3 regions of the Desulfobacula toluolica Tol2 genome follow, and region 3 is predicted to be linked to each of the others. Evidence: riboswitches for the same ligand, from Rfam matches in the RefSeq annotation. Region 3 holds a riboswitch; each other region holds the start of a gene.
What was found. A riboswitch is a leader RNA that binds a small molecule or an ion and turns the genes downstream of it on or off. The one in region 3 is predicted to bind cobalamin.
Positions count from the first base shown of each region.

Region 1: it holds a riboswitch for cobalamin, as region 3 does, so the genes downstream of both, thiC (phosphomethylpyrimidine synthase ThiC) here and TOL2_RS18235 (sirohydrochlorin cobaltochelatase) in region 3, are expected to answer to the same signal.
Region 2: it holds a riboswitch for cobalamin, as region 3 does, so the genes downstream of both, trpD (anthranilate phosphoribosyltransferase) here and TOL2_RS18235 (sirohydrochlorin cobaltochelatase) in region 3, are expected to answer to the same signal.

Region 1 covers NC_018645.1:4,648,195-4,656,278, reverse strand. The annotation lists gene aspS (aspartate--tRNA ligase) at 1-752, opposite strand, end outside; gene hisS (histidine--tRNA ligase) at 771-2,027, opposite strand; gene hisD (histidinol dehydrogenase) at 2,307-3,602, opposite strand; gene TOL2_RS21130 (aldehyde ferredoxin oxidoreductase family protein) at 3,880-5,607, opposite strand; cobalamin riboswitch at 5,843-6,022, shown strand; gene thiC (phosphomethylpyrimidine synthase ThiC) at 6,109-7,413, shown strand; gene cobT (nicotinate-nucleotide--dimethylbenzimidazole phosphoribosyltransferase) at 7,419-8,084, shown strand, end outside.
Region 2 covers NC_018645.1:642,837-650,920, forward strand. The annotation lists gene TOL2_RS02920 (efflux RND transporter permease subunit) at 1-1,214, shown strand, start outside; gene TOL2_RS23365 (PAS domain-containing protein) at 1,675-2,313, shown strand; gene TOL2_RS02930 (ATP-binding protein) at 2,395-2,907, shown strand; gene cobT (nicotinate-nucleotide--dimethylbenzimidazole phosphoribosyltransferase) at 3,015-5,123, opposite strand; gene TOL2_RS02940 (hypothetical protein) at 5,125-5,325, opposite strand; gene trpD (anthranilate phosphoribosyltransferase) at 5,369-6,472, opposite strand; cobalamin riboswitch at 6,546-6,747, opposite strand; gene TOL2_RS02950 (FmdE family protein) at 6,821-7,423, opposite strand; gene TOL2_RS23375 (nucleotide-binding protein) at 7,846-8,084, shown strand, end outside.
Region 3 covers NC_018645.1:3,998,021-4,006,104, forward strand. The annotation lists gene dsrO (sulfate reduction electron transfer complex DsrMKJOP subunit DsrO) at 1-8, shown strand, start outside; gene dsrP (sulfate reduction electron transfer complex DsrMKJOP subunit DsrP) at 20-1,177, shown strand; gene TOL2_RS18225 (hypothetical protein) at 1,309-2,985, shown strand; cobalamin riboswitch at 3,036-3,224, shown strand; gene TOL2_RS18235 (sirohydrochlorin cobaltochelatase) at 3,361-4,233, shown strand; gene TOL2_RS23830 (adenosylcobinamide amidohydrolase) at 4,407-6,500, shown strand; gene TOL2_RS18245 (ABC transporter substrate-binding protein) at 6,487-7,467, shown strand; gene TOL2_RS18250 (FecCD family ABC transporter permease) at 7,454-8,084, shown strand, end outside.

The DNA.
Region 1 (8,084 bases), 650 kb from region 3:
TCAACAAACGAAAGTTCCATATCGATCTGGGTAAACTCGGGCTGCCGGTCCGCTCTTAAGTCTTCATCCCTGAAACATTTGACAATCTGGTAATACTTGTCAAACCCTGAAATCATCAATAATTGCTTGAACAGCTGGGGAGACTGGGGCAGGGCATAAAATTCCCCTTGGTTGACCCTGGACGGAACCAGGTAATCCCTGGCACCTTCGGGTGTGCTTTTGGTCAAAAAGGGTGTTTCAATATCCACAAAGCCTTTATTGTCCAGATAGTTGCGTATTGCCATTGTGGCCTTGTGCCTTGCCAGGATATTGTTTTTCAGCTGGGGCCGTCTTAAATCCAGATATCTGTACTGCAAACGAAGAACTTCCGATGTTTCCACCCGGTCTTCTATCTGGAATGCCGGTGTTTTGGCTTTTGAAAAAATATAAAGTTCATCTGTCATCACTTCAACAGCCCCGGTTTTCATATTCGGATTAAGCATATCACCGGGTCGCGCAATGACTTTTCCTTTTACGCCAAGAACATACTCGTTTCTGATTTCCTGGGCTTTTTCATGGACTGTTTTTGAATGTTCCGGGTTAAAAACGATCTGTGTGATACCTTCTTTATCCCTTAAATCAATGAATATTACCCCTCCGTGGTCACGGCGGTGCTGTACCCAGCCCATTAAGACCACTTCTTTATCGATATCAGTGTCCCTTAACTGGCAACAATGATGTGTCCTTGTCAGATCTCCTAGCAAATCAGTCACTTCAATAATTCCTCTATTTTATTTTTTTAATATCTTGATCAGTTCCGGAACCAGGGTTTCAACGGCAAGTAAAACCTGTTCTTTGGTGTTCATGTTTCTTAAAATGATGGCATTTTGTGTCAGTTCGTTTTCTCCTGCAATCAATACATATTGAGCATTGAACTTATTTGCCCTTTTCATAAGGGCTTTCATGCTTTTTGCCCTGAAATCAATTTCTGTGCGAATACCGGCCTGGTTCAACTCACAAGACCAATGATATCCTTTTTCCATGGCCGCATCCCCTAAAGACACGATAAACAGATCAAGGCCAGGAATTTGAGGTGTCTTGTCAATTTGTTCCATGACCTCCACCAGACGGTCAAATCCAATGGCAAATCCGATTCCTGGTGTCTGGGGGCCTCCCAGCTCTTTGACAAGGCCGTCATACCTGCCGCCGCCGGCAACGGCACTCTGGGCACCAAGGGCTGTAGTCTGAATTTCCCAGGCAGTCCGGGTATAATAATCCAGACCCCGTACCAGGGATTTGTCCACAATAAAATCAACCCCCTGATGTTCAAGGGTTGTTTTAACCGTGGCAAAATGGTCTTCGCACTCATTGCAGAGATAATCCAGAGTTGCCGGGGCATCCTGAAGAGCCTCTTGGCAATCAGTGGCTTTGCAGTCAATGATTCTCAAGGGATTTTTATCCATCCGTCTTAAGCAGTTTTCACACAGCCGGTCTTTTTTTGATTCAAGAAAATCTAAGAGTGCTTTTTGAAAATCCGGCCTGCAGTCAGGGCAGCCAAGGGAGTTGATATGGGCTGAAAGGCCTGTTAAACCAAGGCGTTTAAACAATTCGTTTAACAGAAAAATCATCTGGCTGTCAATATAGGCGGATTCAATGCCGAACACTTCCGCATCAATTTGATAAAATTGGCGGTATCTGCCTTTTTGAGGTCTTTCCCGTCTGAACATGGGGCCGATCATGAAAAATTTTCTGACTGGATCTGCGGCATACATCTTGTGCTGGATATAGGATCTGACAATGGATGCAGTGGCTTCCGGCCTTAAGGTCAGCTTGTCCCCTTTTCGATCGGCAAAGGTGTACATCTCTTTTTCAACAATATCAGTGACCTCTCCGATGCTTCTGGCAAACAGATGTGTTTTTTCAATGATGGGAATCCGGATTTCCTTAAAACCGAACGCTTCAAATAAATCTTTTGCTTCTTTTTCCACTTTCTGCCAAAGGGAAATATGCTCCGGCAGTATATCTCTGAATCCTCGTATGGTCTGCATTGTTTTTTCTTTACCACTAAAATTTTTATATGAAAGTCTTGAACAATTCCAACAAAGACTTTCATGTTTTGCTGCGGGCAAACATAAGGTTAAATACCAGGTCTGCCCGCGGCAGTTATTATCAAAATTTAAACAAACGTCCTTTATAGATTAAAATCAGAGTGTTAGTCAATATATAAAATAATGTTTTTGATATGAAAGTCTTGAAAAATTCATACAGAGACTTTAAATCTTTGTTGTGGGCAAACTAAATTGAAAGGCCCGGTTTGCCCATGGCAGTTATTTTCTGATTTTAACACAATTGGCATGTGCCCCCAAACCTTCTGTTTGAGCCAGCCGTATCACATCGTCGGCTTCTTTTTTAAAGGCAGCCTTAGAATAATGAATCAAGCTGGTTTTTTTTGTAAAATGTTCAACACTTAAGGCTGAAGAAAATCGGGCTGTTCCGGCAGTGGGCAGGACATGATTGGGACCGGCAATATAATCTCCCATGGGTTCGGGCGTATATGAGCCTAAAAACAGGGCCCCGGCATTTTGTATCCGGTTGATATAATCAAATGGCTCCTTGACGATAAGTTCAAGGTGTTCAGGTGCCAGGCGGTTGGAAAGGTCAATACCGGTTTCAATGTCCGGCACCAGCATGACGGCACCGAAATTTTCAATGGACTGCTTTGCAATCTCTTTTCTGGATAATTTTTCAATCTGTTCTTCCAGGGCGGCAACGGTTGCTTTTGCAAGATCTTCGGAATCGGTAACCAATATGGAAGATGCCATGACATCATGTTCGGCCTGGGAAAGAAGGTCTGCTGCCAGAAATTGGGGGTCGGCATCCTGATCTGCAATTATCAGGATCTCACTTGGGCCTGCAATCATGTCAATGCCCACGGTTCCTGAAACAATTTTTTTGGCCAGGGTCACATAAATATTTCCAGGGCCTACAATTACATCAACTTTTGGAACTGTTTGAGTGCCATAGGCCAGGGCGGCAATGGCCCATGCACTTCCAGCCTTAAACACCGAGTCAATTCCAATTTTGTGGGCTGCGGCAAGAATATGAGGGTTGATGTTTCCGTCTTCCATGGGAGGGGTCACAAGATTTATAGAAGGGACACCCGCGACTTTGGCTGGAATTCCTCCCATCAATACGGATGACACCAGAGGAGTTTTCCCACCCTTTGCTCCGGGGGCATAAACGCCTGCCGCGCTAACGGGCTTTACAAGCTGGCCTACCATGACACCGCTTCTGGGTGTGTCGATCCAGGAATTTTCTTTTTGCTTGGAATGAAAATACTCCAGTTGATTGACGGACCGGTCAAGGCTCTTTAAAAAGGATGCATCAACTTTTTTTAATGCAAGATCAAATTCTTTTGGGGTTACTTTTAAATTTTCAACAGTTACCTTGCTTGAATCAAATTTATTGGTATATTCAACAAGGGCCTCATCCCCTCTTGTTTTGACATCTTCAAGATAGGTTTCGACTGTCTCATAATCTTGTTTTGAAAACCCCAAACCACGATCTATGGTATCTTTCACTCTTTTTTCCGCACTCTTGGAAGGATATTGATATATTTTCATTTTATTATTATTCCAGAACATATGGGTTATATTATGATATATTACATGGCCATTAAATTACGATAAATTTCAGACACATATAATTACTTTTTTTTGTCCTTTTTATAGCAAAACAAGCTTTATAAATCCATTAAATAAATTTAAACAGGCGTATTCCAGACATCATGATCTTGAAAAAACTGTGTTGCCGTGATTGAATTGCCGTGATTGAATGACAACTAAAAAACCAGGAGCAGAAAGTCCGCCCCTGGTTTTAAGTATTATCCGGCTTCAGGTTTTAAAAGCTGAGTGTTTTTGATAATTCTTCGGAAGAAAAATCCCATTTGGTGTTATGAGGGGGAAATGTTTCGTTAAACATTTCAGGAAGCTGATCATCAACTTGTGTGAACCCTGCTTTTTTGTTGAATTCCTTTTCATTGTTTAATATTGATTTTCCAAGTTCCAGAACATCATCCGGTGTTAGAGAAAGGCCATGCTGTGCATTGATCATCTCCACGATGGTTGGAAGCCCGTCTTCGTTGTCAAGAACGGCAAAAGCAACAAATAGGCAAAGCCCGGCTGCATCAATGGCAGCTGTTGCGATTTGAAGCCCCTGTGACAATTCAACATTACCCTCTTTTTTAAGAGGATCAATAGTGCCTCCCACGCCCAGGATATTGGCTGTAACCCCATAGCCTGCCGTATGATCCGCACCCATTGGCGTTGTGGCATAGGTGACCCCAACCCCTTTGCATGCTCTCGGGTCATAGGCCGGGAATGCCTGTTTTTTTACCACGGGAACTCTGTCCACGCCCAGGGCGTCTCCTGTGAACAAAGCGCCGTTTCCAATGATTTTACCCTCTGGTGCAGCCGTTCCGACTTTGGACAGAAGATCTATGGCAGCCTTGCCGTCTCCCCATGGAATCATGCCGCCTTCCATGGCAATGCCGATGGCAACTCCCGTTTCAATGGTATCAAGACCGAAGTCATCACACATCCTGTCCAGCATGGCAATATCATCCAGCTCCCTGATGGTGGTGTGGGCACCAAATGCCCAGATGGTTTCATATTCAAACCCGGAGGTGAGATATTTGCCTTTCTTGTCATGGTAAACATTGGAGCATCTGATCACACAACCCGGATGGCAGGGCTCTGTTGTAATACCCCCTCTTTGCTCAATGTTTTGTGCCATTTTTTCCCCACTGATGTCCTGGGCATGCTCAAACCGGCCTGACCTGAAATTTTTTGTTGGCAGGGTGCCTGCTTCATTGATGACATTTACCAATACTGCCGTACCAAGTGCGGGAAGGCCTTGTCCTGTAACCGGATGTTTTCTGAGCATGTCCACCCATTTTTTATTGGCTGCTTTAAAGGCATCCGGATCTTTTATTTCAAGACGTCCTGCACCCTTATCATCCACGACAATGGCTTTGATTCTTTTTGCCCCCATAACCGCTCCCAAACCGCCTCTGCCGTGGGCACGTCCCGGTCTCCCGTTCATGTCGGCCTGCTGGATGCTTGCGCCCTTCAAACATTGTTCGCCTGCCTGGCCAATGCTTAAGACTCCAACTGATTTGCCATATTTTTGCCATAGATTTTCCATGACCTCATAATTGCCCTTGCCCGCAAGATGGCCTGCATCAAGGATTTCAACTTCATCCTTATTGATGACAATGATGCTGTAACCCTCTGTTTGGGGTTTGCCTTCCAGAACAAGGGCGGTGATCCCCAGTTTGGCCAGTTTCTGTGAAACAAGTCCGCCTGCGTTGCTCTCTTTGATGCCGCCTGTAAGAGGCGATTTGGCTCCTGCTGAAAGCCGTCCTGAATCTGCGGCAGGAGATCCGGACATAATGCCGGGTGCAAAGATTAATTTGTTTGCTTTTCCAAGCGGGTGACAGGTTGCAGGCACTTCATCCAGAATCATTTTGGATGTGAGCGCCCGGCCCCCAAGACCTGCATAAGCTTTGGGAACTTGTTCAAACCCAAAGGTTTTGTTTTGGGTGTTAACCCTTAATAATTTCCCCATTTTTTCCTCCTTGGCTGGTTGATAAAAAATGATGATTAATTGTTTTTTTTATGTTGACTTGGCGAGATTTTTTCCAGTTCAGCTTAAAAATTTGTCATATCCACAACAAGACCCTTTTGTTGTTCAATGAAGACCCCACTCTTTTATATGACATGGGCATTTTATCAAGTCCAGCAGAAATAAAGTAAATTATTTTTTTTGTAAAATATTGACTTCATCTGCCGTATTCTATAAAAAGTGTTCATATTTTGTTGGTTGCCTTGGCAAACGGAACACGGTGAAACTCCGTGACGGTCCCGCCGCTGTAACCGGAAACATCTGTTTTTTTTTGTAAAGGCCACTGTGAAAACGGGAAGGCTAAAAAAACAGGTTTAATGCCGGAAGTCAGAAGACGAGCCAGGTAAAAATCATTGTAGAATCTGATGGTAAAAGGTTTTGTAAGAACTCATCTCTTGCAAAGCTTTTTTTGGGTTTTACAGGAGATTTTATAGCGAGGAAACTATGACAACACAGCTTGAGCATGCCCGTCAGGGCACCATCACAAAACAGATGCAAATTATAGCCCGGACCGAAGGGCTGTCTGAATCCTTTATTTTAGATCATGTGGCAAAGGGTGAAATTGTTATCCCCTGTAATCCCAAGCGCCCCGGGCAAAAGGTTACCGGAATTGGAACCGGCCTGCGCACCAAGGTGAACGCTTCCATTGGAACCTCTTCAGATATCTGTGATGTTAATCTTGAGGTGGCAAAGGCAGAGGCTGCCCAGGAAGAAGGGGCTGACACCTTAATGGAATTGTCTGCCGCCGGGGATCTTGATAACGTAAGGCAAACGGTTCTGGCCAATACCGATCTTGCTGTGGGCAATGTGCCGTTGTACCAGGCATTTAAAGAAGCCATCCGCAAATACAAAAATCCGGCAAAATTAGATCCTGAATACCTGTTTGACCTGATTGAAAAGCAATTGGATGACGGCTTGAGCTTTATGGCCATTCATTGCGGGATCAACCAGTACACCATTGAACGCTTAAGAAAACAGGGATTTCGTTATGGCGGTCTGGCATCCAAGGGCGGAACCTATATGGTGGCCTGGATGGATATCAATAAAAAAGAGAACCCCTTGTATGAGCAGTTTGACCGTGTGTGTGCGTTGATGAAAAAATATGATGCCGTTCTTTCCTTAGGCAACGGGATCAGGGCCGGTGCCATCCATGACAGCCATGACCGTGCCCAGATGGCTGAAATGATCATCAACTGCGAACTGGCGGAAATCGGTCGGAATCAGGGCTGCCAGATGATGGTGGAAGGACCGGGCCATGTCCCCCTGGACGAAATTGAAGGCAATATCATGCTGGAAAAACGCATGTCCGGCAATGCGCCTTATTATGTTTTAGGCCCCATCCCCTGCGATACCGGCGCAGGATACGATCATATCACCGCCGCCATTGGTGCGGCAAGTTCCGCCCGGTTTGGCGCGGATCTGATCTGTTATATCACTCCTGCCGAACATCTTGCCCTGCCGGATGTCAATGACGTGAGAGAAGGCGTGAGGGCCACTCGGCTTGCAGCCCGTATCGGGGATATTTCCAAATACCCTGACCGGCGGGAAAATGAAAAACAGGCTGCCATGGCAAGACGGGACATGAGATGGAATGATCTGGAAAAATATCTGTTATTCCCTGAAATTGCCAGAAAAACCCGTGAGGAACGTGCGCCTGCCCAACAAGAAACCTGCACCATGTGCGGGGATTTTTGTGCCATGAAAAAAGGCATGGAAATATTTGAGAAGGATATTACAGACAAGAGGTAAGTATTATGAGCTTATTAGATCAGACTATTTTATCCATTGATGAAACACTTGATGAGGATGCATTTCATTCGGCAAAAGAACGGCTGGCAAATCAGGCCAAGCCGGTTGGAAGTCTTGGCATCATGGAAGATATCTCAGCAAGGCTTGCCGCAATAAAAGGCACCATTAATGTTAATCTTTCAAATAAACGGATCATTACCTGTGCGGGAGATCACGGGGTTACCCAGGAAGGGGTCAGTCTTTTCCCGGCTGACGTCACCCCCCAGATGGTCTATAATTTTGCCAATAACGGGGCATCGGTCAATGTCATTGGAAAACATGCGGGTGCTATTGTTAAAGCGGCTGATATAGGGGTAAATCATGATTTTGCACCGGACCTGCCCATCTTTCATAAAAAAGTCAGATACGGGACCGCCAATTTCACAAAAGAACCTGCCATGACACGGGCAGAGGCTATTTTGTCTATTGAAGCAGGCATTGAAATCGTAAATGAACTTGAGGCTCTGGAGCCGGTTGATCTGTTGGGAACCGGCGATATGGGGATCGGCAACACAACACCTTCTTCCGCCATTATTGCCGCCTTTTCCGGAATTGAAGTTGAAAAACTTACGGGCCGCGGGACCGGTATTGATGATAAGAGCTTGAAAAATAAGATTAATGTCATCAAAAAA
Region 2 (8,084 bases), 1.8 Mb from region 3:
TGGATGATATTATCGGTCTGTGGCGAACCCTGGCAGGGGATATCCCGGATGCCATTGCCGTCGCGTTCAAGGAGCCTGTTATAGGGCCGGGTGGGCTTCCCATTGAAATCCGGCTTAAGGGAGATAGCCTGGATGAATTAAAACAGGCCTCCACACAGCTGATCAACTGGTTTTATGCTTATGAGGGCGTGTCGGATCTGTATGATGATCTTCGGCCAGGCAAACCTGAAATTCAGGTAAAACTTAAAAAAGGCGCTAAAATCAGGGGTTTTGATGCCCAAATCGTTTCAAAACAATTGAGAGCCGCTTTTTATGGTGCCACGGCAAGCGAAGTGATTGTGGGGGATGACTCCTATGAAGTCAATATTCGCATGGCAGGTGCCGACCGGAACAGTGTGTCCAGTCTTGAAAATTTTTATCTCATGGACGGCAAAGGCGAACGGGTTCCTTTGAACACAGTGGCATCCATTACCTACAGCCGGGGCTATTCCGGGATCAAGCGGGTGGATGCTGACCGGACGGTTACGATAACAGGGGATGTGGACACCCGGGTGGCCAATGCAGCCGATATCATAGCTGATACAAAGGCCAGGTTTCTGCCGCAATTGAAAAAACAATTTCCCAATATTATTATCGGGCTTGAGGGCCAGGAAAAGGAGATGAAAGCGTCAATGGGCGGTATGGTAAAGGCGCTTGGTATCGGTGTTTTCGGGGTGTTTTGTTTGTTGAGTTTTCAGTTCAGATCCTACCAGGAACCCCTGGTGATAATGATTACCATTCCATTTGCCTTTATCGGTGTTGTCTGGGGTCATATTCTCATGGGACTTGATATCAGCATGCCCAGCATTATGGGGTTTGTGTCCCTGGCCGGTATTGTGGTGAATGATTCCATCCTTCTGGTGGGGTTTATCAAACTGCATACCGCTTTGGGTAAATCCGTGGGTGAGGCGGGAAAATTGGCTTCAAGAGAGCGGTTCAGGGCGGTGATGCTGACATCGGTTACCACCATAGCCGGGCTTTTACCACTTCTTTCTGAACGATCTTTACAGGCCCAGATACTGATTCCACTGGCCTGCTCCATTGTGTTCGGACTTTTGATGTCAACGTTGCTGGTGCTGGTGGTGGTGCCCTGCCTTTACACCATTATGGCGGATTTTAACCTGGTGAAACCGGTCTCCCGCACTGATTTTGTCCAGATCACCGCGAAGGACTGAGTGAAACCAGACAGAAAATTGTTTACCGATATGAACGTCTCCAATGATTTGAGCTGTCGGAGCGATAAAGACCGTTGAATCAATTCAGGGCCTGGAATTTTTGTTATTCCGGATATAGAGGGGAGGAAACTCCTCGTTCCCCTTTTTGGAGCTTGATCATAAGATCGGCCACAAGGAATCCACTCAAAAAATTTAAAAATGACATTTAGGAAAAAAATCGGATTACCGGCAACGTAAAAAGAATGCAACCGGCGATCCAGGATAAATTCTGTTAATATGGGAACTATGAATACAAGTCACCGCTTTTTGGTGTCAGGTCAAACCAAAGACTGATACCATTATTGTTCTCTATGATAGTGAGATAATTTTCCATTTTTTTTTGCATAAAAATACGTTTTGTAGTAGTTATCACTTTGATCATCCAAATTAAAAAAAAATATCTTTTGGGAGCATAAGTGCAGTGGTTGATGAAATAATCAAAATTGAAAAATCCTTGGGGTTACCTTTTTTACAAGCTGTGCTGGAGAACTCATCAGCTTGTATAATTCTTGCAGAGGCATCATCAGGGAAAATTATTTACATTAATAATGCTGTTCGTATCTTTCGTGGAAAAACAGATGCACCATTAGATAATATCGCTTTGAAAGAATACGTCCTTTCATGGAAAGATTTGTTTCCTGATGGAACACCAATGAAAAATGAAGAAATGCCTCTTGCAAGGGCAATATTGAACGATGAAATTATTAGCAATGAAGAAGTCATAGTAGAGTTGGATAATGGAGAGTACCGCTGGGCTCTTGCTTCAGCTTCTCCCATAAAGGATGAGAATGGGACAACCGTTGCAGGAATTGTGTCATGGTTGGATATAACAGATTACAAAGAAAAACAGATAGAACTCCAAAAAACAAAAGATGAGATTAAAACTTTAAAAGGACTTATTCCAATCTGCTCATCCTGTAAAAAAATTCGTGATGATAAAGGAAATTGGAGTCAAATTGAGGAATATATACGGAGGCATTCAGAGGCCGAGTTTAGCCACGGTATATGTAAAGAATGTATTGTTAAACTCTATCCTGATTTAGATATCTATGGTAAATAATTAAGTGTTGATTATGTCTATAAATCCTGTCTTTTAGGCCTCTGAAGACTATAACGTGATAAGCTCGCTTTTGATAACCGGATTATTTTTTCAAATCCGGGAACCTTGTTCGGCAATCTTACTCTCAAAGCCCTGGAAAAAGATGATTATGTTTCTTCCATCCGGAACAAGCTTCTGGCCGAAGCCTTTTACCTGACCGGGGATATTGAAAAATATGGAACCGGGTTTATCCGTATCAGGAAAAAACTCAACGAATTAAAGACGGCGACCTGCAAAATCAGTGAGACCGGGGATTTTTTCAGGGTCGAATTATTGGATATACGGTCAGGCGACCTGGAAGGAGTTTCCAAAACGCCGGGGAAAACGCCGGGGAAAATGTCGGGGAAAACGCTGGTGCAGATACTGAAAATTTTATCCAGAGAACCACACCTGACGATTCCTGAAATTGTCAAAAAGATCCAAAAGTCCGACTCAGCCACTCAGAGGGCCATTCGAAAATTGTGTGAAGCAGGGTTTATTGACCGGGTCGGATCTGCTAAAGCAGGGTATTGGAAAGTTCTGGTGAGTCAATCTGAAATTGATGGAAACAAATAAGGATCATGTTTAGCTGAGCTTAACAGACAGTGCATCTAAGTTTAACCTTTACGCCATTCTATCGGATTTTAACCTGGTGAAACCGGAAAAATCATGATCCCATCAAATTATTTGATGGAAGATCTCGCGATCTGTGCCTCGTCAAAGGAGGCCATCTGGGTCATGATTTTACAGGCTGTCTCGGCCATGTCAATGGCAATTGCAGCTCCTGTGCCTTCTCCCAGCCGCATGTTGAAATCAATCAGGGGGACAAGGTCCATGTGGGAGAGTGCCGCTTTCTGGGACTGTTCCGCAGATTTGTGACCGGAGATAAGATAACCTCGGATGCTCGGGTTGATGGCATAGGCCACAAGTCCTGCCGCCGTTGAAATTACCCCGTCCAGAACCACTGCGGTTTTTTTGGAGGCAGCAGCCAGAATTGCCCCGGCAATGCCCGCGATTTCAAACCCGCCTATTTTTTGAAGGATCTCAAACCCGTTGGACGGATCAATGGTATGAAAGGCCAGAACCCGTTCAATGACTTCTGTTTTGTGGGCAAGACCCTTGTCGTCAATGCCGGTTCCCCTTCCCGTGGCCTGGGCTGGTGAAAGCCCGGTGATGACACAAATGATGGCGGAAGCAGGTGTGGTGTTGCCTATGCCCATTTCTCCGACGCCTACAATGTCAATGGGGTTTTGTTCATAGGCGTCAAGAAAGGTTGTCATGCCGTTTTCCAGGGCATGGATCACCTGTTGGCGTGTCATGGCATTTTCAATGGCAAAGTTTTTTGTTCCGTTGGCCACTTTTTTAATGATCAGTCCGGGATGGGGGGTAAATTCACGGATGACGCCCATGTCCACCACTTTCATCTCTATGCTGTGGTGACGGCACAACACATTGATGGCAGCACCGCCGTTTAAAAAGTTGTCCACCATCTGGGCTGTTACCTCGGAAGGATAGGCGGATACGCCTTCCTCGCAAATCCCGTGATCCCCGGCAAACACAAACAGATTTTTGCGCCTGATTTCAGGGTTCAGACTGTCCTGGATCAGGCTCATTTGGATGGCCAGATCTTCGATACGGCCCAGTGCGCCCAGGGGTTTTGTTTTTTCATCTATTTTGGCGGTGGCGGCTGCCAGCAGGTGGTTTGGCAGGGGGGTGATTTGTTCAATTACTTTTTTGCACAGGCTTTGGGGTGCAAGCTCATTGAGCCTTAAGTCCGGGGTATGGCTTTTTTGCGGGGTTTTAATGGTTGGCGAGTTTGATGCAAGGCTGAAATCAAGGATATATTTCAAGTGTTTTCCAGACAGCACCTCTGCCATGAGGTCCGGCGCTTTTTGCGGGGCAACAATGGCTTCTATCAGCAGATTCAGCTCTTTTTCATGGGCCTGCATGAACGGCACTGCTTTTTTCATATGAGCCCGTGTCATGCCGTAGACACCTGAGACCACAGCCTCCTTGTAATGAATCAGGTTGAGCAGGTTGGTTTCAATATGTTCATTTTTTGAAATTCCGCTGAAAAAGCAAATCTGTCCGGCTTTGCCCACCTTGGCAATGCCTTGGCAAAAGGCAATAAAATCCCCGCAGGTATTGATCACCAGTTCAAATTCGCTCTCATGGGTGTCTTTGTTGCAGGCAATGCCGGTGGCTGCAACAAAGGGGGCAATATGGGCTATTTTTGTTTCATTTTTTTCAAGGACTTGGGGCACAAGCCCCAGATGCCGGGCATAAAGCGCTGTGATCAGCCCCATGGTGCCGGACCCGTAGATCAGTATTCTGTCATTTTGCCTGACGGATAATTTTTCAAAGGCATTGATCACGCACCCGACAGGCTCTGCAAAACAGGCCGCATGGAAGGCCAGATCATCAGGGATGGGAATCAGGCTGTCTTTTGGCAGGACGGCATGGTCGGCAAATCCGCCGTCCGTATGGAACCCGGTGATTTTCATCTCCTGGCAAAGGTTTTCCCGGCCGGTTTGACAAAAGGTGCAGGTGCCACAGCTTTTTCCGGGCCAGACAACAAAGCGTTGACCGGTTTGATCCGCGACCACGATTTCATGCCCTAAAACCCTTGGCAGAACAAGATCCCTGTGGCCCTGTTCCCACATTTTGGCATCGGTACGGCAGATGGCACAGCAAAGGACACGGGTTTGGACATACCCTTTTTCAGGGGGGGGTGTCAGTTGTTCGGCAGGGTCGATTTCAAGTTTGCCAAGGCCGGTTAACACCATTTTCATGTTATAACTCCTCTTCCGTCAGAACGAGTTTTTTTATGCATACATTGTTAAATCCGTTTTCTTTGAGACATGATTCATGCTGCCGGACAAGGTCCATCTGCTCAAAAGTGAAGACGCTGGCTTTTTCAAGCTTGACCAACAGGTAATCGTCATCTTTGAACCGGATATAGTCTTTACCGGATTTGATAATCAAAAGTTCCATTTTATTATTCCCTTTTTATTGCATCAGTTTTATTGCGTCCGTTTTATTGCATTAGGCGGTGAAGTTTTTTTAGTCCTTTTTTGGGATCTGTATTCTGGGCTTTTACCCAGTTTTCCAGGGTTTCAAATGCTGTTCCTGCTTCCAGAAGTTTTGTTGCCTGTTGGATTCCATCTTCCACATCTTTGGCTTTTCTTGCAGCAAGGAAAATCAGGCCTGCATTGAGCAGTGCCGCGTCTTTCCTGGCACTGTTTTCCTGGTTGTTGATCAGGGCGGCAAAACGTTTTGATTCGGTTTCAATGTCTTGTTCAGGCGACAGTTCCGTATGGTTTTTCACGGCAAGGCCCAGTTTTTTAGGGTCAATGGTAAATTCGTTTGTTTTTTTATTTTCCTGGATTTGCGCGCAATGGGTGATTCCGCAGACCGAGGCTTCATCCATGCCCTTGTCTGAGTCTTCAATGGAACCGTGCAGAACAATGGCATTTTGATAGCCTATTTCCTGCATGACATCTGACACAGGCCGGATCATTTCCCTTGAATATACGCCCCTTACTCCGATGGACGGCAGGGCCGGGTTGGCAAGGGATGCGGCAATGTTAAGTGTGGACCCGAAATAGATTTGAGACAGGATGCGGCCCAATGCCATGGGGTGAATATGGGGGCTCATGCCGTTAAACAGGCCAAGACTTACGGTTTCAATGCTTTTGGCAACAATATCAGCCGTGCATTCCACATCAACACCCAGGGCCTCTGCCATGTCAACGGTTCCGCACACGGATGTGATGGCCCGGGCACCGTGCCTTGCCATGGGGATGCCGCCTGCAGCCGCAATAATGGAGGCGGCAGTGCTGATATTGAATGTTTTAAAGGTGTCCATTCCAGTGCCGCTGTTGTCAACGGTTTTGATCTCATGGTTTAATTTTACTTTGGTTGTGTCAAGATCATAAATGGCCTCCCAGGAACCTGCCACTTCTTCTTTGGTTTCGCCTTTGGCGGTCAACGCTGCCAGGAAAGCACCCTGGTGCATGTCGGTGACTGTATTGTTTAAAACACAAACAAACGCTTGTTTTGCCTCATTTCGGGTGAGATTTTTTTTTTGGATAAGGCGGGTGATAATTGTTCCGAATTCCCTGTTAATTGTCTGGGACATAATAGATCTCCTGAATAATCACTGATTAATAATCATAATTTTATTCAAAAGGATCTTGTTCCAGCAAAGAATCCTGTAAATCAGTATTAAGGCAGGCTTTCCGACTTACGGATCATCCTAATCACTGCGTCTTCCCCTTTTAAACAGAGTGACATATTGCAGTTTTTGTCCCCGATCACGGCAACGGCTGGCATGTGACGGATTTGCACCGTCTTTCCTTTTAACCTCGGGAAGGCCGTATCGGCAATCCCGGCACCTTGATACCTTAAAAAAGGTTATACCTTTCCGGGCGTTATTTTGTCAATCCATAAAAGACCCCCGGCCATCACGGCCGGGGGTTGAACTGTGTCAGTTACAGCAGTCTTGGCATACCATTTGGCCGTCCACATCTTTCAGCTTGGATTTCATGACCGGTTCTTTGCAGCGCGAACAAGGTTCGGAAGGTTCAATGCGCGCCTTTTGCGGCAGTTCCATGGAGGTTTCTCTGATTGTAAACAGTTCTTGGTCCGGGGTTTCCAGAATCGACATGCTTTTTTGAAGATGAAGTTCCTGGAACTGTTCCTGCTCGGTATCAGTCAATTTTCCATCAATCATTTTCCGGATCAGTTCCATGTGTTCCGGGGCAAGCCCGCTTGTGCCCGCTTTTACCGCGACCCGGACGCCTTTGCCTGAGTTGCGGCTGAGCAGGGTCAGTACCATTTTTCCGTAATCCTTGTGAATAAAATTTCCCTTTCCAAAGGTGCAACCTGTCAGAACCTGTACCGCGTCAGCTGAACAGGCGTTTGTTTCGACAATGGCGATGATTTCTTCATCTTCGGATCGGTTTTCTTTAAGCCATGCCATACCTGCTTTGGCTGCCTTATAGCCGATGGACACCCCTGGACAGACATGTCCGTGAAATGACACGCATTGCTTAAAATCATTGCTGTTCATGATTTCCTGTACGTTCATAATTTTTTTTCCTTTGTTGCTTTAGCGTTTTAAACAAAAAAAAAGGCCACAAAGATTCATCCCTGTCTTAAAACAGGCTGACCTTCGTGGCCTTTTATTATATTACGTTATGCTGCAACCGCCATTGTGACGGTAAATTTCTTGTTTCCAGCGTTGTCGCCGGCATGGCACACGGCTTCTGCCGTAATTATTATTAATGACAACTCATAGTGGATGGTTTTCAGGAAGTCAAGGGTTTTGTTTTTTCCAAATCCACTGATTTGCCTTTGGACAGGTCTTAAAAAAATATGCGGTGGATTTGGGACTGCAGCAGTGATTGATTTTTTGTACAGCTTGTATTAAAATTGCTGAATTATTCTATTGCGATTGCTGATAAATTTAGCATATGACCTTATTGGTTCGGTGCGTTGGAATGTTAACCTGTGAGTACGGAGTTGGAACAGATGGATCATGAACTGCACAAGCTTCAAATAGCATGTGCTTATCTTTTTTCTCCCATCCATGCAAGGGATAATGCTTTTATTGTCAGTCTCGACCGCAACATGATTAAAAAAGCATTCAGGGAAAAAGCAAAGCTGTACCATCCGGATCTTCATGGCAATGAAACAGAAGAAATGATCCTGAAAAGAAAAGAACGTTTCATCAAAATAAAAAAATCTTA
Region 3 (8,084 bases):
TCATGTAAAAGGAGCGAGTATGCTTGAAATAGCTATCAAAGGAAGTAAAAATTACTGGTTATGGATAGTCTTACTGCTCATAGTAATAGGAGCAGGCACGATTGTTTATATTGACCAGTTCATAAACGGACTTATGATCACCGGCATGAGCCGGGATGTATCATGGGGATTTTATATTGCCAACTTTACATTTCTTGTGGGTGTTGCCGCAGGAGGTGTTATGGTTGTTATCCCCTATTATCTTCATAATTATGAAAAATTTCACAGAATTACCATTTTAGGAGAATTTCTGGCTGTTGGGGCTCTGATCATGTGCCTTCTTTTCATTGTTGTGGATTTAGGTCAGCCCACCCGTATGCTGAACGTATTATTATACCCTTCACCCAAATCAATGCTGTTCTATGACATGCTTGTTCTGAACGGGTATCTGTTTTTAAACATTGTCATTGGCTGGAAAGTGCTTGAAGCGGAAAGAAATCAGGTGGAACCGCCGTTCTGGACAAAACCCTTGATTTATCTTTCCATTCCCTTTGCCATTGGTATTCATACGGTAACAGCATACCTGTATTGTGGTCTTCCTGGTCGTGGATTCTGGCTGACAGCCATTTTAGCACCCAGGTTTCTTGCATCGGCTTTTGCTGCAGGGCCGGCCTTTTTGATCATTCTTTGTTATATTATCAGAAAATACACCAAGTTTGATCCGGGCTGGGATGCAATGCAGACTTTATCAAAAATTGTCTGCTGGGCAATTATTGCCAATCTGTTCTTCTTTTTGTGTGAAGTCTTTGTTGTTTACTATTCCAAGATTCCGGGACATAAAGTCCATATCCAGTATCTGCTCTTTGGATATCACGGATATACGGCACTTGTACCATGGATGTGGACCAGCCTGATCCTCATGGGAACAGGAGCAATTTTCCTTTTGCTTCCAAAATTAAGAACCAACAAAACCCTGTTACCTGTCTCCTGCGCCATGATCTTTTTCGGTGCGTGGATTGATAAGGGATTGGGAATGATCTCAGGCGGGTTTGTACCATCTCCTTTGCACCATGTAACAGAGTATGGCCCCACAGGACCTGAAATCATGATTACCCTTGGGATATATGCCACAGGCTTTCTGGTTATAACGATTCTTTACAAACTGGCAACTCAAGTTAAAGAAGAAGTTCACGGATAGTCTTAAAACATAATAATCTTAAGATATCATAACCGATATTGATCTCAAAACAGGGGAGTTTTTTCAATAAAACTCCCCTGTTTTATTCATGGTGCTTTAGAGTGCCGTAACACGGACTCAAAACAAATGATATGATTTTACTAAACAACGACATTAAAATCCAGGCTTTCACAACCAAAGATTGCTTGCTGGAACAAAAAAAAAATGAATTTCTGGCGTCCTTGTATGAAAAAAATTTTCAAGCTGCCGAACTTATCTTCATGGATATTCTCAAACTTGCACAAAACCAGTCAGAATTCAGTGAAAATTTTGAAAAACGCCTGAACCAGATACAAACTATTTTCAAAAAATTCAAACATGCTCTGTTCAAGCATTGCTCTTCAGAAATCAAAAAAAATCATGACTGCCTTAAAAAAATGATTCTGGCTTCGATCAAGCACTCTTCCGACTCTATCGGTCATGTGAATTTTCAAACATGGGAAACAAAACTTGATTTAAAACCTTGCCAAAAAAATCTCTTGTTTCAAACAGCCATGACTTTTCAATTGACATCGGGATGCAGCAATTTTTGCAGACGTTGCAATGAATGGGCCTTGCCCAAGGTCAGGCGTCACTTCTCCTTTAATGCCATACTGACGATCCTCAACCATATGGCAGACCAAAAAAATGATGAAATTTCCCTTTACGGCGCATCCGACCCTCTTGACTGGACAGCGGGCGATAAAGCCTTGCCTGATATCATTGAGTACTTGAAAAAATTACCGCTTGAATACAGTCTATTAACAAAAGTTCCAAAAGGGAAGCGGCACTTATTAAAACTGCTGTTAAAAAACCATTCAAACCTTTCGGTCAGCATCACCTCAAAAAACAAAAAGCGCATCAAACAAATAGAACAAGAAATCGACACACCCATAAGCAAACAGCACGATCTTGAAGAGCTGCTGATCCCCGCAGGACTGGACGAAGATTTTATCAGCATAAAACCCTCAATCACTGACGGATACGGCACGGAAATCACTCCGGACGGTGCTTTTATCATTATTCCCTGCTTTACCAGCGCATTGTACCCGTTTGGCCACAAAAAAATTCCTGTTACATCAAATACACGCTTTTTCCCAGTTAAAAAAACCGGCCGCCAAGCCCTGCTTGTGGACTATTTCAAACCCCTGGAAGGCTATGATCTAAATAAAAGTCGATGCCACCTGTCCGCTTTGCTGGACGTACAAATCGAATCTGTTATTCTTGACAACGGAACTGACCAGTTGACACCGCCAGGCATGAGAAGCCTGAAAGAATTTCTGTCCATATTTGAAGAAAAGGCAAGATGTCAACGAAAGAAAATGACACCGTCGATAATGAAAAAGTTAAAACAACGGTTTCTGGCAACCACCTGTTTTAAAAAATTATCTAAAAAAAATAAAAATTTGTTTTTAAAAAAAATAGCCGGCCATTTGAAGTTATGCAAACAAAAGCACTGTGTTTCAGCAAGACTATATGCTGTCTCCTTTTTCCTGGAATCTATTCGTCAATATATACCCACCCATTCAGTTAACGTCAAAATAATGCGGTTTCTTTTGAAAAATGAGATACAATATGTCTTCAATCTTACTGACACCCTGATTGCTGATCAATCTTTGGATAAGGTGTTAACCGATCCTGATGTTGATGTGTTTTATGCCTTCAGATTTTACGTTTTTTGTCTGCTGACCGAATCTGATGATCGTGCCATCCTTGAATTCATTCAAACTTATCCTGCAGCCTATGACCCTGAAGCTGATATATTTGTTCTTCGTTCATTCTCCAATTGAGATTCTTTTTAAAATTCAAGTTTAGAGTTGACTTTTAGAACAGTTCTAAATATTAAGACTATGTTTCAGGTGCTTTAACTGCTTAAAAGGGAACGCCTGTGGAAATCAGGGACGGGCCCGCCGCTGTAATTGGGGACTAAAGCTTTACTTAAGCCACTGTCAGTTGCAAAACAGATGGGAAGGCAAAGCGATCAGGATGATCCAAAAGTCAGAAGACCTGCCTGGTACATTGTATGTATTCTCCGTGGAAAAGAGAATTACAATAAGATCTTGAGGAAAAAAAAGGGATGCCCCGGATCATTTGAAATAAACGGTCCAGGGGTTTTTTATTGCCTTGGACCATTGAATTTAATTATTTAATTTTAAGAGGCAAACATGAAAAAACAAATTTTAACCTTATTTCTAATTTTTCTGCTATTTCCTTCAATTGCTGTGGCATCAGGTCATGGTCATCACAAAGCTGTGAAAAAAGGTATTCTGCTGGTTGCATTTGGTTCCAGTATTCCTGAAGCCCAGGTTTCATTTGAGAACATTGATAAAAGAGTAAAAAAAGAATTTGCAAATATTCCTGTTCAATGGGCATTCACCTCTTCCATCATCAGAAACAAGCTGGCAAAACAGGGAAAACAACTTGACTCTGTCGCAGTAGCGCTTGCAAAAATGATGGATCAGGGATTTACCCATGTGGCGGTTCAATCTCTTCACACAATCCGGGGAGAAGAGTTTAATGACCTTTTGCATACGGCATATGCGTTCAACAATATGGCGGGCGGTATTGAAAAAATAATGATTGGATCTCCGCTTCTTTCCAGTCATCAGGATATGGAAGCTGTAACGCATGCCATTATTGAAAACATACCTGCTAAAAGAAAGAAAAATGAAGCGGTTGTTCTGATGGGCCATGGAACGCCTCACCCTTCAAATGCTTTTTATGCGGCCCTGATGTTTCATCTTCAGAGAAAAGATGCCAACATATTTGTTGGCACTGTTGAAGGTTCTCCAACCATAGATGACATAGCAACCATGTTAAAGGAAAAAAAGATAAAAAAAGTTCATCTCATACCTTTTATGTCGGTTGCCGGAGACCATGCCAGAAATGATATGGCAGGAGAAGAAGATGATTCATGGAAATCAATTCTTGAAAAACAAGGCATCAACTGTGAAGTTGTCCTTAAAGGAACAGCTGAATACGACAATATGATTGATATCTGGGTCGGGCACTTAAAAGATGTAATGGCACATTTTTAGAGTTTGATCAAAACACAGACCATTGAGATGGGTCAGGCTTGCATGATTGGCATTTTGTTCAAATTCTTTTTTATGATCAAAATGTTGGCAGACAAACAATAGCACAAGCCTGCCGCTCATTGGTTCTGGTCCCCACAGGTTCCATAAATTCAATTCACGATCCCAAGGAAGTTATGCTCATACAAAACAAAAAAAGATTAAAGTTCAACCCTTTTCTTTTAATATCCGCCTTGCTTTTCATAATCTGTACAACATCAGTTGCTGCATATCCTGTAAGTGTCATAGATTCTAAAGGAAATCATTTAAAAATTTTTAAAACTCCGCATAAGGTTATCAGCCTTGTGCCCTCAGCCACCCAAATTATTTTTGAGATAGGGGCAAAAGAGCATATCCACGCCATCACCTACCACGATATCACACTTGCCGGAGCTTTTGACAAACAAATAATAGGCGGTTTTTTTCTGCCGTCCATTGATAAAATTAAAACTGCAAAACCGGATATGATAATCCTTTCCACCCTCCACCAAGATATCATTGAAAAATTTCAAAACACTGAATGCAAAATATTTATTTTTGATACAACAACCATTGAAAGTGCTTATAAAAATATAGAGGTTTTAGGAAAAATATTTAACCGCGAACAAGCAGCTCAAAAGATCATTAAAAAAAACAAGGCAGAACTGAATCATATAAAACAAAAATTAGCTAAAATTAATCATTTAAAACACAAACGCGTCATACGGCTCATGGGCAAAAATACGATCATGACTCCTGGCACAGATTCCTTTCAAACCCGGATTATCCGTGCAGCCGGGGGAATTGCCCCTGATTTTGGCAAAAAAGGAAGTATTGTTTCCGTTACAAAACAAGAATGGATAAAATTTAACCCACAGGTGATTTATGGCTGCGGGCCTGACAAAGAGGCTGCCAAAAAATTTTTCTCAAAACCCGGCTGGAAAGATGTGGATGCTGTAAAAAAAGGACAGATCTATTATTTTCCCTGTGACCTGACCTGCAGGGCCTCCACACATACAGGTTATTTTGTATCATGGCTTTCTTCAATGATTTATACTGATGAGTTTGCCAAAGCAAAAAACACGATTTTACCCATAACCATAACCCGGTCCAAACCGTTTGAAATTGATCTTGACTATATAAAGTCAGCTTCAATCAATTATAGTCATATTTATGATTTTGAAAACAAAACCCTGGTGGTGAATTTTCAAAAGGATCAAACCATTATTTCCACTCTTGAAGGTCAACGGGATCATATCCTGACGGTGGGAAATCATTATTCTCCCCCGCCAACCTGGGCGCCGGGACATCACCTGGGCATAGAGCATATCCGGTCATCCATATTAAAAGCCATGGGGAAAAACCAACAAACAGCCAGTTTTTTAATGACCGGGGCAGACATGGATAACCTGAGCGTGAAAACAAAAGTCTTCAAAGAGATGAAAGTGGTGGCCCTGGTGACTGCCGGTGTCATGTCCAATGCGGTTCGCATGTCAAAGGATACAGGCGACTTTTATGAACCCGGCACAATTAACGTTATTATCATGACAAATATGCGTCTTTCAACAAGAGCCATGACCCGGACCATCATTGCAGGCACTGAGGCCAAAACCGCAGCTCTTGAAGACATGGATATCCGAAGCACCTATACGCCTTTAATGAATGCGGCAACCGGTACGGGAACCGATAATATTATTGTGGTTCAAGGCGAAGGGCAATTGGTGGAAAATGCCGGAGGCCACTCAAAGATGGGGGAACTGATTGCAAAAGCGGTTTATGACGGTGTCAGTGAGGCCATACTAAAACAAAATAAAATCACGGCTGATCGCCATCTTTTTCAGCGACTCAAGGAAAGAAAGATCTCTATTTTCCAGCTGGTATCCAATGTAAACTGCGACTGCATAAACAATACATCAGGAACCCCAAACAGACTTGCACAAGTTGTGGAACACCTGCTTCTTGAGCCCAAATATGCATCATTTTTAGAATCCGCTCTGGCCATAAGCGATGAATATGAAAAAGGTCTGGTAAAAGATCTGTTCTTTTTTCAAAAATGGTGCAGGACCATTGCCGGAGATATTGCAGGAAAAAATATTGAAGAGATAAAAATTCATGTCATGGATGACCATATCCCTGTCACCTTGAAAACAGCATTTAACGCTATCTTTACCGGGGCACTGGCAAAATTAAATACAGATGAATCAAATCCAGACAAATCAAATCAGGGCAAATCAACCCATGAAAACAATTAAAAATTTTAAACCATCTTTTGGTTTGTGTATAATTCTGGCTGTTTTCGTCATCCTGTTTTTATGCGGAACAAAAAAATCATTTGCCGCAGGACAAGCCTTTCCCAAAAGAGTGATCTCTTTATCCCCAATTATAACGGAAACAATTTATCTTGTGGGCGCCCAGGACAGCCTGATCGCCAACACCACCTATTGCAATATACCGGAACAGGCAGGACTTAAAGAAAAAATCGGGTCCGTAACCCATATGAATGTTGAAAAAATTATCAGTCTTTGTCCCGATCTTGTGATTGCAAGCGCCCTAACCAGGGAAAGACAGCTCATCATTTTAGAACGACAGCATATCACGATTTTAAGGGCCGAAAATCCAAAAACATTTGAGCAGATGTGCGACATGACCCTGACTATCGGACAAAAACTTGGAAAAGAATCAACAGCTAAGGTCATCGTGGAAAAAGCAAGAACAGAGGTGGCTCATGTAATGAAAAAAACCTGCGGGCTTAAAAAACCCAGGGTATTTCTGCAAATCGGTTTAAAACCCCTGCATTCCGCCAACAAGGATATGTTTATCAATGAATACATCCGGTATGGCGGCGGTGTCAATATTGCAGAACATGAATCCTCCGGCATATACAGCCGGGAAAAAGTCATTCAGGAAAACCCCCAGGTCATTCTCATCGCCACCATGGGGACATCCAAAAAAGCCGGATTAATTGAACGGCAAAGATGGATGTCGTTCCAAGGCATTGATGCAGTAAAAAACAAACGGCTTCACGTTCTGGACCCGGAAATGATCTGCAGTCCCACACCGGCAACCTTTGTGAAAGGGTTAAGATTAATCGTGCCCCTGATCCATCCGGAAATAGCCTGTCTGGAATTGGAACATCCGGAATCGGACAGTCCAAAGTCAGACAGTCCCAAATTGGTACATACAGAGGTGGCCCATCAGGAGGTGAGTGTTGAACCGTAAAAGATTCAAACAATGGCTGCTGATTCTCATAGGCCTTGCAGGGCTTGTTCTGGCCACCGGCATTTTGGCGCTTTGCACCGGAAGTGCGGGCATTGAATTAAACAAGATACCCAATATTCTTGTCCACGGCAAAGGAACGGCAGACTACAGCATCCTTGTCGGCATACGTCTGCCCAGAATCATTCTGGGGATGTCCATTGGCGGTGCTTTAAGCCTTGCCGGCACACTGCTTCAGGGCATGTTCCGCAATCCATTGGTAGAGCCTTATACCCTGGGTATTTCCGGAGGTGCCTCCCTGGGGGTCTGCATGAATATTTTGTTCAAGCTGTATGCTGTTGTAGGTATAATCGCCTATCCATTGTCCGGTTTTTTGGGAGCAAGCATTGTGATATTTCTGGTGTACAGTCTGAACAGCAGAACACAGGATGTCCAATCCAACAGGATGCTGCTTACAGGCGTGATGATCTCCTATGTTGCATCCTCTCTTGTAATGCTGCTCATGGCCCTTTCAAAAAGCGATGACCTTCAGAATATTGTTCTGTGGATCATGGGTTCTCTTGATGAACCCGATACCACACTGATAACAATCACCTGTGCAGGCTCCATTGCAGGCCTTT